Regions from separate parts of the Microbacterium sp. C448 genome, predicted to be linked through region 2. Evidence: predicted binding sites of a transcription regulator. Region 2 holds the regulator's gene; the other holds the start of a gene.
What was found. Region 2 encodes LexA, which represses DNA repair genes until DNA is damaged. Its sites were predicted from a motif close to TCGAACANNTGTTCGA; they were not measured.
Positions count from the first base shown of each region.

Region 1: the regulator LexA is predicted to act here: its motif matches at 3,931-3,946, upstream of MIC448_RS09460 (HNH endonuclease signature motif containing protein).

Region 1 is NZ_HG779691.1:15,438-20,677, forward strand. It holds gene MIC448_RS09440 (MerR family transcriptional regulator) at 1-453, opposite strand, end outside; gene MIC448_RS09445 (small multidrug efflux protein) at 512-1,033, shown strand; gene MIC448_RS09450 (hypothetical protein) at 1,039-1,677, shown strand; gene MIC448_RS09455 (NAD(P)-dependent oxidoreductase) at 1,681-2,517, opposite strand; gene MIC448_RS09460 (HNH endonuclease signature motif containing protein) at 2,570-3,877, opposite strand; gene MIC448_RS09465 (LacI family DNA-binding transcriptional regulator) at 3,985-4,980, shown strand; partial or broken gene MIC448_RS09470 (class II aldolase/adducin family protein) at 5,089-5,240, shown strand, end outside.
Region 2 is NZ_HG779591.1:10,006-17,430, reverse strand. It holds gene MIC448_RS00950 (histidinol-phosphate transaminase) at 1-877, opposite strand, end outside; gene MIC448_RS00945 (LysM peptidoglycan-binding domain-containing protein) at 930-1,277, opposite strand; gene lexA (transcriptional repressor LexA) at 1,615-2,382, shown strand; gene MIC448_RS00935 (hypothetical protein) at 2,455-3,849, shown strand; gene MIC448_RS00930 (prolyl oligopeptidase family serine peptidase) at 3,901-5,829, shown strand; gene hflX (GTPase HflX) at 5,846-7,363, opposite strand.

The sequences.
Region 1 (5,240 bases), on a different contig from region 2:
CTCGAGCATCCGTCGTACGTCCGCCATCGCGTCCTCGTCGTACAACTGTTCATAGATGAGGATCAGCGCCCGGTCTGAGGTGGACAGCCCGGCGGCGACATGTTCGAAGCCGCTCGGAACGTCGGTCGCCGAGGAGCCCCGCAAGATCGCGGCGATCTCGGCTCGCGCACGCTGTAGGCGCTCGATGCTCAACGCCAGTTCCGCGTCGATGGCTTCTAGTGCCTGCGAGGACGTATCGCCGCTTTGTCCGACCTGTTCGATCTGTTCGATCGGTACGCCCAGATCCCTCAAACGCCGGATCTGCAGCAGCCGCACGAGGTGCTCAACCTGATACTGCTTGTACCCGTTCGACATCCGATCGGGCTCGTCGAGAAGCCCGACGCGGTGATAGTGCCGCACCGTATTGACGGTCGTACCGGCGAGATCCGCGAGCTCGCGTGTGCTCCATGCCATCCGGTCGATTCTGCCCGATTTGACTGTGTTGTCGGAACACGGTTTCTACTCGTAAATCATGAACCCTCTTCAGGAGCTCGTCACCAACTTCCAGGACATGGTCGCGCAGGTCCCCGAGATCCTCCGCCCTCTCATCGTGATGCTCGCCGGGACCATTCCGTTCGTCGAGGGCGAGGTCGCGGCAATGATCGGAATCGTCGGCGGGCTCAATCCGATCGTCGCCGCGATCGCCGCGGCATCCGGCAACTTCTTGTGTGTTCTGGTCGTGGTGCTGCTCACGTCGAGGGCGCGGACCGCCGTCGTCAACCGCGCCAGCGCTTCTCAGGACGACGCGGCGCCCAGCAAGTCAGAGTCGAAGGGGCGTCAGCGTTTCAAGCGGTGGCTGGTTCGGTTCGGCGTGCCCGGCGCGAGCATCCTGGGCCCCCTCGCGATCCCGACGCAGTTCACGTCCGCGATCTTGGTCGCCAGCGGAACTCGGCGAGGGTGGGTCTTGCTCTGGCAGGCGGTGGCCATCGTCGTCTGGACAACCGTGACCACGGTGTCGATCTGGGCGGCCATGACCTACGTCGTGGGAGTCTGAAGCACATGCTCAAAAGGTCGGTGAAGCCCGGAGATGGGCACCCACTACCTCGCTTTCGTTGGTGGCAGCTGTTCTCGCGCTCCGTCTTCCATCTGGGTCTTGTCAGTCCGGACGGCTCCCGTCAGACGTGGACGGTCGACGTCCGCCACGGAGGCGACTCGAACGGCACCGTACTCGCGAAGCTCTACCGCGACGGAGTCCATGAGGCGACGTCGAAACTTCCGGCGACGTTCACCGTGCCCGGCGGCAAGATCGAGGTCGTTGTCTCGGGTTTCGGGATCAAACGGTGTCACTACGTCACCCCGGATGGTTCGGAGCGGCAGCTCACTCCCGATCAGGCCTCCGCAGAGGGTCGTCGTGCTCGTCTCGAGCGTGCTCACCCTGTCCTGAGTCGCGCGATAGGGTCCGCGTCGTTGATCATCCTCGTGATCGCGCTCGTTCTCGGTGTGCCGCAGATCATCGACGAGATCTCACACATTCCGCTGATCGCCGACAACATCGGCACCTTCGCGAGCCCTATTCATCTGCCGGCGTGGGCGAACATCTCGCTGGTCGTCGCGACTCTCGTCGCGAGCACCGAGCGTGCGCTGCGGTTGCGATACAACTGGGTCCTGGATGGCGGTCTGTTCGACGGAGGCGAGTAGGGGTCAGTCGCGCCAGGAATGCTGGGGGTCGTAGCCGAGCAGGCGCCGTGCTTTCACGATCGAGAGCATCGTGTCGTGCTCGCCGAGGTCGCCGTGGACGGGCACGTCGGGGAAGACCTCGGCGAGGAGCTCGGCGTTCGGCCGGGTCGTGACGGTGTCGGCCGCCGCGATGATGAAGCGGTCGAAGCCCGGGGGAGCAACCTGCAGTGCGCGCTCGATGGCCTGGGCGCCGTCGCGCGCGTCGATGTAGCCCCAGAGATTCCACTTGCGATCCCGCGGGTCGGCGTCGTAGGGGAACGCCTCGTAATCTTCGGGCACCATCACGTTCGAGAAGCGCAGTGCGGTGATCGAGACATCCGGATGCCACCGCACGAGCTCGATCGCGAGCTGCTCCTCGAGGTGCTTGACCAGCGAATAGACGGACTCAGGGCGGGCGGGGTACTCCTCGTCCACCGGGATGTAGGGCGGCGGCACATCGAAGGGCAGACCGAGCACGGTCTCGCTCGATGCGTAGACGATCCGGGTGATGCCCAGGCGGATCGCAGCCCAGAAGACGTTGAACGTGCTCGGCATGTTGTTGTGGAACGTCGCGATATCGGGCGCTATGCCGGGAGCCGGGATGGCAGCCAGGTGGACCACCGCGTCGAAGCCGTCGTGCTGGTCGTTGACGGCGGTGAGGGCATCGACCACCTGGCCGTAGTCGGTGAGGTCGACACGAACAAATCCGGGCCCGCGTTGCCCGACGATATCCATGCCGATGACGTCGTGCCCGGCGGCGCGCAGTTCATTGAGGACGACGGAACCGAGCTTGCCGGAGGAACCAGTGAGAGCGATGCGCATGTCTCCAGGCTCGCACACGGGTGCCGTGCGAGGGCGGGTGAAGCGCGCTCGGTCAGAACGGCGGCGGAGCGGAACTCACGTATCCCGTGGGAGTCTCCACCCTGACCGTGCCGTCGCTTCGTGTGATGAACCGGAACTTGGTGATGTGCCGGTGCTGATGATCCGGAGGACAGAGCGGGCGCAGGTTGACCTCGTCGGTCTTCCCTCCCAGAGCCCAGGGCTTGTCGTGATCGATGTCGGCGTCGAGGGCGAGGCGCGTGCAGCCATCGCGAGCGCACCTTCCGTATCGCAGGACGAGCCAATCCCGCTGCGCCTTTGTCGGGCGATACGTGCGGCGGTCCATCTGGAGCACGACCCCGCGTACCGGATCCGTGATCACGCGGTGAAAGGCCTTGGCATCGCTGAAGAGCTGAGCGGCCGTGAGTGGATCGATGGGACCGTGACCCACGAGCTCCGCATCCTCGCGGGGGAGCCCGGCCAGCCGGGCTGCGAGGTCGCCACCTGCGCCCGCCGTCGTCCCCTCTCCCGCGAGCAGGGAAACCGGCACGGTGACGAAGACCTTCGTCTTGACCGCGGTCGCCGTCCCGTCGCCTTTCAACCATGACGCGAACAGGTCGGCGCGGATCTGATCGCGGGTGCGCAGCTCGCGGATATCCTTCGACGTCGCCTTTGCGGTCGCGTCCAGGCGACGACCGAGGGCCACCGCGTCGACGGTCGGTACGAGGGCAGAGACCCACGACATCCCGTCGTCGACGTGCTCGATGCAGACGCGACGATCGCGCATTGCAGCGGCGTGGCGTACCTCGGAGCGACGGGTGTCGAGGCGCTCGAGCAGCCGCTTGAGGCGTGCGCGGAATGCGGCGCGCGTGCAGGACAGGACCCACTCCGATGTGGCTGCGTCAAGTTCAGCGATGGCCGACTCGGCCTCCGCGATCTCTTCGGGAGAGGCACCGTCCGCAGCACGCAGCCGGGCGGCTCCCGCGACGACCGCATCGACGAGTACGAGAGGCGCGAAGCCGTCGAGGGCGCGACGCCACAGCCACGGCAACGACTCGGATGCGGCCGATGCCGTGTACGCGTGGGACCGGAGGGTCTGCTCGGACACGTTCAGACGCAGAGACAGATCGAGCAGAACCCCACGCTCGGCCAGGTCTTCGCCGTCTCGCCCGACGATGTCCGTGTAGACGTACGGATGCCGACGCGCGATCTCGATCGCCTCCGCGATACCGGCCGCACGACGCGCATCGTGCCGGATCGACGCGAACTGATCACCCTGGAGATCATCGAACAGAAAGCCCAGCGACTCTTCCATGGACACGCTCGTCGACGATGTCTGCGGATGCTCGAGGACTTCGATCACAGATCGAGCGTAGCACAAAGATACGATGAAAAGCTACGGCAGAAGCAAACAAATAGTACACATGTACTATCACTACGCTGAGGCACAGCCCAAGGAGGGGATGACAGATGACGCAGCCCGCCCCCGTGCGCGCCGTCGGGGTCCGCGACGTCGCCGCGCACGCCGGAGTATCGACGCAGACGGTGTCGCGCGTGCTCAATGGTCATCCGCACATCCGCCCCGAAACGCGTCAGCGGGTACTCGATGCGATCCAGGCGCTCGGCTATCGCATCAACAACGCCGCGAGAGCCCTGGGCACCAGCACATCGCGCACCCTGGGCGTCGTGGCATCCGATGCCGCCCTCTACGGACCCGCCGAAGGGGTCGCCGCTCTCGAGGCGGCGGCCCGAACGGGAGGGCGCTGGATCGCCACGGCCTACGCGGACGCCGCGGATGCGTCGTCGGTCGAAGCCGCGGTAAAGCACCTGCTCGCGCAGGGCGTCGACGGCATCGTGCTCGTCGCACCCCACACGCGCACGCTCGAGGCGGCCACCGCGGCGGCGCCCGGTGTTCCGATCGTCGCCCTGCACGGCGGCACCGGTGTGGCGACTCAGTCGGCGGGCGCGGCACTCGCGGTGGCGCACCTGATCGACCTCGGGCATCGACGAATTGCGGAGGTCGCGGGCCCGGGTGACTGGCTCGAGGCGACGGCTCGTTCCCGGGGTGTGGCTGACGCGCTTGACTCCGCAGGCTTGACCCTCGCCGACCGGTGGGAGGGCGACTGGAGTGCTGCTGCCGGGTATGCGCTCGCAGAGGCGGTCGCCGAAGCCCTCGGGCGCGCACAGGCGCCCACTGCGCTCGCCGTTGCGAACGATCAGATGGCGCTCGGTCTGATGGCGGGACTGCGTGCTCAGGGCATCGACGTGCCCCGCGAGGTCTCGGTCGTGGGGTTCGATGACAATCCCGACTCCGCGTTCTACCTGCCCGCGTTGACGACGGTGCGACTCGACCTCGCGTCCGAAGCGCGGCGGGTGGTCGCTGAGGTCGTCGGCGCGCCGGGGGAGGCGTTCGCTGAGCCTCCGGTGCTCGTCGTGCGCGATTCTGCGATTCCGCTCGGCGACTGAACGAACTCCCCAGCGGCGGACGGACTCTCGCGCAAATCGGATGGTACCGGTAACATCGTGAGGGTCGCTCGAACCCGAGGCGACCGCCGCGAGACCGATGGAGCCCCCGTGAGCACGACCGAAGACCCGAATTCCGTCGAGGCAGCGATCGCCGCCACCCGAATCGAGGTCGCCGCGCTGCATGCGGAGTTGGTGCGTTACGGCTTGGTGGTGTGGACGGGTGGGAATGTGTCGGGTCGTGTGCCCGGGGCGGACTTGTT
Region 2 (7,425 bases):
CGGACAGGGTCGCACCCATGCGGTCACGCTGCGCGACGATGTCGTCGACCATCGCAAGCATGGTGTCGGCGTGGCGCAGCGCGCCGAGCGCGGCCGCTTGCGTGAGCGAGCTCAGGTGATAGGGCAACCGCACGAGGCGGAGAGCGTCGATGAACGCGGGATTCGCCGCAAGATACCCGACGCGCGCACCGGCGAAGGCGAACGCCTTGCTCATCGTGCGCGAGACCGCGAGACGGGGACGATCGTGCAGAAGCGTCAGCGCCGACCGCTGGTCGTGCGGTGCGAACTCCCAATACGCCTCGTCGACGACGACGACGCCACGGGATGCCTGATACACCGCCTCGATGACGTCGATGGGCAGCGGTGTTCCCGTGGGATTGTTCGGCGAACACAACAGGATGATGTCTGGGTCCGCCTGCGCGACCTGCTCGGCCGCGAACTCCGGGGTCAGCGTGAAGTCGTGTCCGCGTTCACCCACAACCCACCCCGCACCGGTCCCTGCCGCCAGGAGCGGGTACATCGAGTAGGTCGGGCCGAATCCGAAAACGGTGCGACCCGGCCCACCGAAGGCCTGCATGATGTGCTGCAGCACCTCGTTCGATCCGTTCGCCGCCCACATGTTCTGCGCAGTCAGGCCATGCCCGAGATAGTCGGCGAAAGCCTCACGCAACGTGTCGAATTCGCGATCGGGATAGCGGTTGATCTCACGAAGGGCGACGGCGATGCCATCCAGGATGTCGTCCGCCACCTCTTGGGGAACCGGGTGCGTGTTCTCGTTGACGTTCAGTGCGATCGGCACGCTGGCCTGCGGGGCTCCGTAGGGAATCTTCCCTCGGAGATCGTCACGGAGAGGAAGGTCTTCGAGGGATGCGCTCACCCCTCCCATGCTACGACGCGCGAGACGAGGGGCGACGACTGGGTGTTCTTCCCTAGGAGGCGAGGTCGGCCGGGATCGCGATGCTCTGTCCGGCGACGACAGACGAAGAACCGAGCGCGTTCAGGCGGACGATCTCGTCCACGACATCCCTCGGATCGGAGGTCGGCGCCACCTCGAGGGCAATCGACCACAGGGTGTCACCCGGCTCGACCAGCACGGTGGTGAACTCATCGGCCGACGCCGAAACACTGCGCGAGGCGAGGGCCTCGCCACTCGCGAGGACACCGACGAACACTGCTGCTGCCAGGGGCAGCGACACCAAGCTCACGACGACGCGACGTCCGCGTGCCGTCAGCCGCAGGCGAGTGTGCGATGGCATCGACATGAGTGCGGTGGTCATCTTGTCCTCCTGGATCGTGCGGTGCTGTGTAGCGCGGGATGAGCGTGGTGGTCGCGAGTCCGGGCGGGCCGGTCGTGAGTCCAGCTCCGCATCCGGCTCTCGGCCGGGAGAGCCGGATGCGAAGTTGTGTTCCGAAGTTATCTTCGAGTATTTCATGTTGTCAAGTCCTTATTGCGCTTCGAATGGCCCGAAATCGTTCGACACGCTCGAACAGATGTGCCGAAATGTCCCACGGACCGGATAGTGTTTCGATGGTCGCGCTGGTGCAAGAGCAGTACACCAGGGACCACCGACATCGCATTCAGAGCGACGCCTCGTACGGCGGAAGGAGCACGACATGACGCTTGAGCCCGGGGACTCCGCGCTGGCGGAGTCGGATGCCGAGAGGGACGTGGACTCGGAGGCGAGCGCGGACGACGCGTCCGTCACCGAAGAAGTCGCCGGGCCACGGGCGCGCACGCGCCGCCGCAAGAGCCTCAGCGACAAGCAGCTCGCAATCCTCGAAGTGATCCAGCGCGCGGTTCAGGCGCACGGCTACCCGCCGAGCATGCGCGAGATCGGCGACGCCGTGGGCCTCCGCTCGCTCTCGAGCGTCACCCACCAGCTCAACCAGCTCGAGCTGTCGGGATACCTCCGGCGCGATTCGGGCAAGACCCGCGCGATCGAGATCTTGATCGATCTCCCCGGTACCGCGACCGAGAATCCCGCCGACACGGCCCCGCCCGTGGGCGATGCGGCGATGGTCCCTCTCGTCGGTCATATAGCGGCCGGCGTCCCCATCACTGCCGACCAGCAGGTGGAAGAAGTGTTCCCGCTCCCCCGCCAGCTCGTCGGCAAGGGCGAACTGTTCATGCTGCGTGTCTCGGGCGAGTCGATGATCGACGCCGCTATCTGCGACGGCGACTGGGTCGTCGTGCGCACGCAGGCGAACGCGGAGAACGGCGACATCGTGGCCGCCATGCTCGATGGCGAGGCGACCGTCAAGACCTTCCGGCGGCGCGACGGCCACACGTGGCTGCTGCCCCGCAACAGCGCATTCGAGCCGATTCTCGGCGATCACGCGAGCGTTCTCGGCAAAGTCGTCGCGGTCCTGCGCGCAGTCTGACCACCCGCGGTGGCCCCGGGCGCTGTTGCGGGAAAACCTGCGCGCGCAGGCGTGGGAGCGGTATAAGGGGATGTGACCAACCCCACCTCCGCCTCCGCGAACGACGCGGAGGTCGCGCGTCGGCTCGCCGAACTCGAAGCCGAGAACGAACGGCTTCGCTCGCGCCTCGAAGCGACGCCCGCTCGCCCGGACCGCGTCTCGCGGCCGCGGAAGGGCACGTGGCGCGGAGTCCTGTCCGCCGCAGTGATCGTCGTCGCGGCGCTCTTGGTACCCGTGTCGATCGTGTCGGCGTGGGCACGCACCGAACTCGTCGACGAGACCGCCTTCGTCGCTACGTTCGCTCCCCTGGCGCAGGATCCCGCCGTGCAGGCGCTGATCGTCGACGAGGCGACGGTGGCGATCGACGAGTCGCTCGACCTGCAGGGCCTGACCGACGATCTGTTCGACGGACTCGGTGGGCTCGGACTGCCGCCTCGGGCCACGGCCGCCATAGATCTGCTCCGCGGTCCGGCGGTGGAAGGGCTCCGCGGCCTGATCGGCACATCCGTGACCCAGCTCGTGGAATCCGACCTCTTCGCCTCGGTCTGGGAGACGGCCCTCCGCTCGAGCCATCGTGGGCTTGCCGCAGCCGCGACGGGCACGACCCCGACGGGGGCCGTCACCGTCAGCGACGCCGGCGAGGTCGGCATCTCGCTGGCCCCGATCATCGATGAGGTGAAGGAGCGGCTCGTGGCGCAGGGCGTCGGTTTCGCCTCCGCTATCCCCTCCGTCGACCGCACGATCGTGCTCGTTCAGAGCGACGCGCTCGTCACCGTTCGCATCGTCTATGGAATCGCCGCGACGGTCGGATGGTGGCTACCGCTCATCACACTCGCCCTGTTCGTCGGTGGTGTGCTCCTCGCACGCCGGAAGAGCGTCGCCCTCGTCGGCACGGGTGTAGCCATTGCCATCGGCGGCGGAACACTCGCCATTGCCCTCGCAATTGGCGCAACGGTTGCGTCGATCGCGGCGTCGCAACTCGCTCTCCCGATCACGGCCGTCGATGCCATCTACGAACAGATCGTCACGGCGATGCGTGACACCGCCGCGGTGGTCGCGCTGATCGGTGTTCTGCTCGCGCTTCTTGCATGGGTACAGGGGCGGAGCACAGCGGCGATCGCGATCCGGACCGGTGCCGCAGGCATCAACCACCGGCTGCGCTCGACGCTTCGCTCAAGCGGCGTGGACACGGGCCGCGTCGGCCGCTGGATGTACGCGTACCGCGTCCTGGTGCGGGTGGCCCTCGCCGCGCTGGCAATCCTCTGGCTCTTGGCGTTGCGTCCGCTCTCGATCGGCGATGTCTCGCTCGTTCTGGTCGTCGCACTCCTGGCCTGGTGGGCGACCGAGCTCGCGCAGAGCGATGCGGTACAGGATGAGCCCGAGCGCGCCGAGCCCGAGCTGAGTGGGTCCGAGCGCGTCACGACGTAGGGCACCCGGCGTCACGTACGCGGCGTCGGCCCCTCCGCGTAGCCTGTCGTGATGACCACGATTCTGCCTTTCGGAACCTGGCCCTCCCCCATCTCGGCCGCCGAGGTCACCACGTCCGCACCCCGCATCGACGGCGCGCGCTTCGTCACTGACGAAGCGTGGTGGAGCGAGTCGCTTCCCGCGGAGCGTGGTCGCACGGCCATCTTGCGTCTGCCCCGTAACGCCGACCACGGCGCCGACGCGGACGTGGTGCTGCCGGCACCGTGGAGCGCCCGCTCGCGAGTCCACGAGTACGGCGGTGGCGCGTGGACGGTGGATGACCGCGGCATCCTCTTCTTCGTCGAGCAGTCGGATCAACGTGTGTGGCGCCTCGAGGCGGACGGCGAGCCCCGCCCCCTGACCGCGGAAGCCCCGGGCACGCAGTACGGCGACCTGACGTGGTCGAACGGGCGCCTGCTCGCCGTACGCGAGGTCGCGCGCGAGGGGCACTATCCCGCGCGCGACATCGTCGAGATCGTCCCCGCGGTGGGCGGTTCCCCCTCCGCGCCGGTTCCGCTCGCGGCCGGCTACGACTTTCTCGCCTACCCGCGTCTCTCGCCGGATGGCGACCGGCTGGCGTACATCGGGTGGAACCATCCGAACATGCCGTGGGATGCCACCCAGCTGGTCGTACTCGACACCCGCAGCGGCGAGACCAGCATCGTCGCCGGCGGATCCCACGAATCCGTTCTGCAACCCGAGTGGACGGGTCCCGACGAGCTGACCTACACGACCGACCGATCCGGCCGGTGGACGCTCGAGCGTCGTCGGCTCGGCGGCCTCGCCGAACCGACCGCGGCCGAGGAATCGGACACCGACACCGGCGGGCCGCTGTGGAACCTGGGCGCTCGGTGGTTCGCCCCGCTCGAAGACGGTCGGCTTCTGGCTGTGCGCACGCATGGCCGCGACGAACTTGTCGTGGAGAACACGGATGGCTCGGTTCGAGCGATTCCGACGCCCCTGTCTGCCCAGGTGCTGATTCGAGATGTGAGGGGCACTCGCGCTCTCATCACGGGCGCGGGCGCGACGACACCGTCAGGACTCTGGCTGGTCGACGTCGACGACCCGGCATCCGCACGGCCGCTTCGCGGTGGGGTCTCGTCGAGAAGCGTCGGATGGCTGCCCGAAGCTATCGCGATGACGTTCGATGGACCCGGCGGCGCCGTGCACGCCTTCGCCTACCCACCGACCAATCCGGGCGTGGACGGCCCCGCCGACGAGCGCCCGCCCTACATCGTGACCGTTCACGGCGGGCCTACCGCCCACGTCGCGGGCGAGGCATCCCCCGCTGTCGCCTACTTCACGAGTCGCGGCATCGGTGTGCTCGATGTCAACTACGGCGGTTCGAGTGGTTATGGACGCGCCTACCGCGAGCGGCTGGCCGGGAAGTGGGGAATCGTCGACGTCCAGGATGTCGTCGCCGCGGCCGAGGGCCTCGTCGCGGTGGGAATGGCGGACGCCGCGCGCCTGGCGATCAAGGGCGGATCCGCCGGCGGATGGACCGTCCTGTCCGCGCTGACGACGTCGAAGACATTCTCGGCGGGCATCAGCCGCTACGGCGTCGCGGACCTCCGCGCCCTCGCCGAAGACACGCACGACTTCGAGGCGCACTACCTGGACGGGCTCGTGGGGCCGCTCCCGGAAGCCGAGTCTGTCTACGAAGAGCGATCCCCGCTCAGACGTATCGACAACCTCAGCGTGCCCGTGCTGCTTCTGCAGGGAGCGGATGACCCGGTCGTGCCGCCCGCGCAGGCCTACGCCATGCGCGATGCCCTCGCGGCAAAAGAAATCAGCCACGCGCTCGTGGTCTACGAGGGCGAGTCGCACGGCTTCCGTCGTGCCGAAACGATCCAGCACGCGCTCGAGAGCGAGCTGAGCTTTCTCGGGCAGGTGTTCGGGTTCGCGGCGCCGGGCGTGCCCGTGCTGCCCCTCGAGTCCTGAGGGGCAGCGGAAGCGGTCAGCGGAGGAAGGGGGCCAGCTCGGCCGCGAGCCGGGCCGAGACGTGTGCGTGCAACGCTGTGCCGCCCTCTTCATGACCCTCGGAGATGATGAGGCCCGAATCGTGGGCCGCAGACACCAGGTCTCCGCGGTCGTAGGGCACGAGCGCGTGTACCTCGACGGCCGGAAGCGGCAGCGCCGCCTCGACCGCGGTGCGCAGCTCGTCGATGCCCTCGCCCGTGCGGGACGAGACGAACATCGCGTTCGGCACAAGGCCGCGCAGCACCATCCGGTCATCCGCATCGATCAGGTCGGCCTTATTGAACACGACGATCTCGTGGGCGTCGCGAGCGCCCGCCTCGGCCATGACGTCACGGACCGTCGCGAGCTGACTCGCCGGGTCGGGGTGTGCCGCGTCGACGACGTGCAGCACGACATCCGCGCCCGCGACCTCTTCGAGCGTCGAGCGGAAGGCCTCGACCAACTGGTGCGGAAGGTTGCGGACGAAACCGACCGTGTCGGTAAGCGTGAAGACGCGCCCATCGACCGTCTCGGAACGACGGACCGTGGCATCCAGCGTCGCGAACAGCGCGTTCTCGACGAGCACACCCGCGCTCGTCAGCCGGTTGAGCAGGCTCGACTTGCCCGCGTTCGTGTACCCGGCGATCGCGACCGAGGGGATCGTGTTGCGGGTACGCTCGGCGCGCTTGGCCTCGCGAGCCGGCGCGAAGTCGCGGATCTGGCGGCGCAGCAGCGCCATCTTCGTGCGGATGCGTCGGCGGTCCAGCTCGATCTTCGTCTCACCGGGTCCGCGCGAGCCCATACCCGCGCCGCCGGCGCCGACCTGGCCACCGGCCTGACGCGACATCGAGTCACCCCAACCACGCAGACGCGGGAGCAGATACTCCAGCTGCGCGAGCTCGACCTGCGCCTTGCCCTCACGGCTCTTCGCGTGCTGGCTGAAGATGTCGAGGATGACCGTGGTGCGGTCGATGACCTTGACCTTGACGACGTCCTCGAGCGCGCGCCGCTGGCTGGGCGCAAGCTCCGTGTCGGCGATCACGGTGTCCGCACCGACGGCCGCGACGAGGTCGCGGAGTTCCTGGGCCTTGCCGCTGCCGAGGTAGGTTGCGGGATCCGGATGCGGGCGCCGCTGCAACACGGCATCGAGCACGATCGCGCCGGCGGTCTCGGCAAGAGCCGCGAGCTCGCGCAGCGAATTCTCGGCGTCCTCCTGCTCGCCCTGCGGGTAGACGCCTACGAGCACGACGTTCTCCAACCGCAGCTGCCGGTACTCGACCTCGGTGACGTCCTCGAGCTCGGTCGAGAGCCCCGGAACGCGCCGGAGCGCCTGGCGATCTTCGCGATCCCACTGATCGCCGTCTGAATCCGCGCCAGCGGTGGTCGAGGCATCCTGCAGCGCCTGCGCAGCCCCGAACGTCCGGACGCCCGAGCGCGTTTCGGCGCGCGCGAGAACGCGAGCGACGACGTCGTCAGCCTCGCCGTTCTCATGAGATGTGGGGATGGTGTCGGTCATGTATTTCCTCTCCGGATGCCTCGTGCCGCCTCGTGAAGAGGCCCCCTGGCATCCGTGGTCGT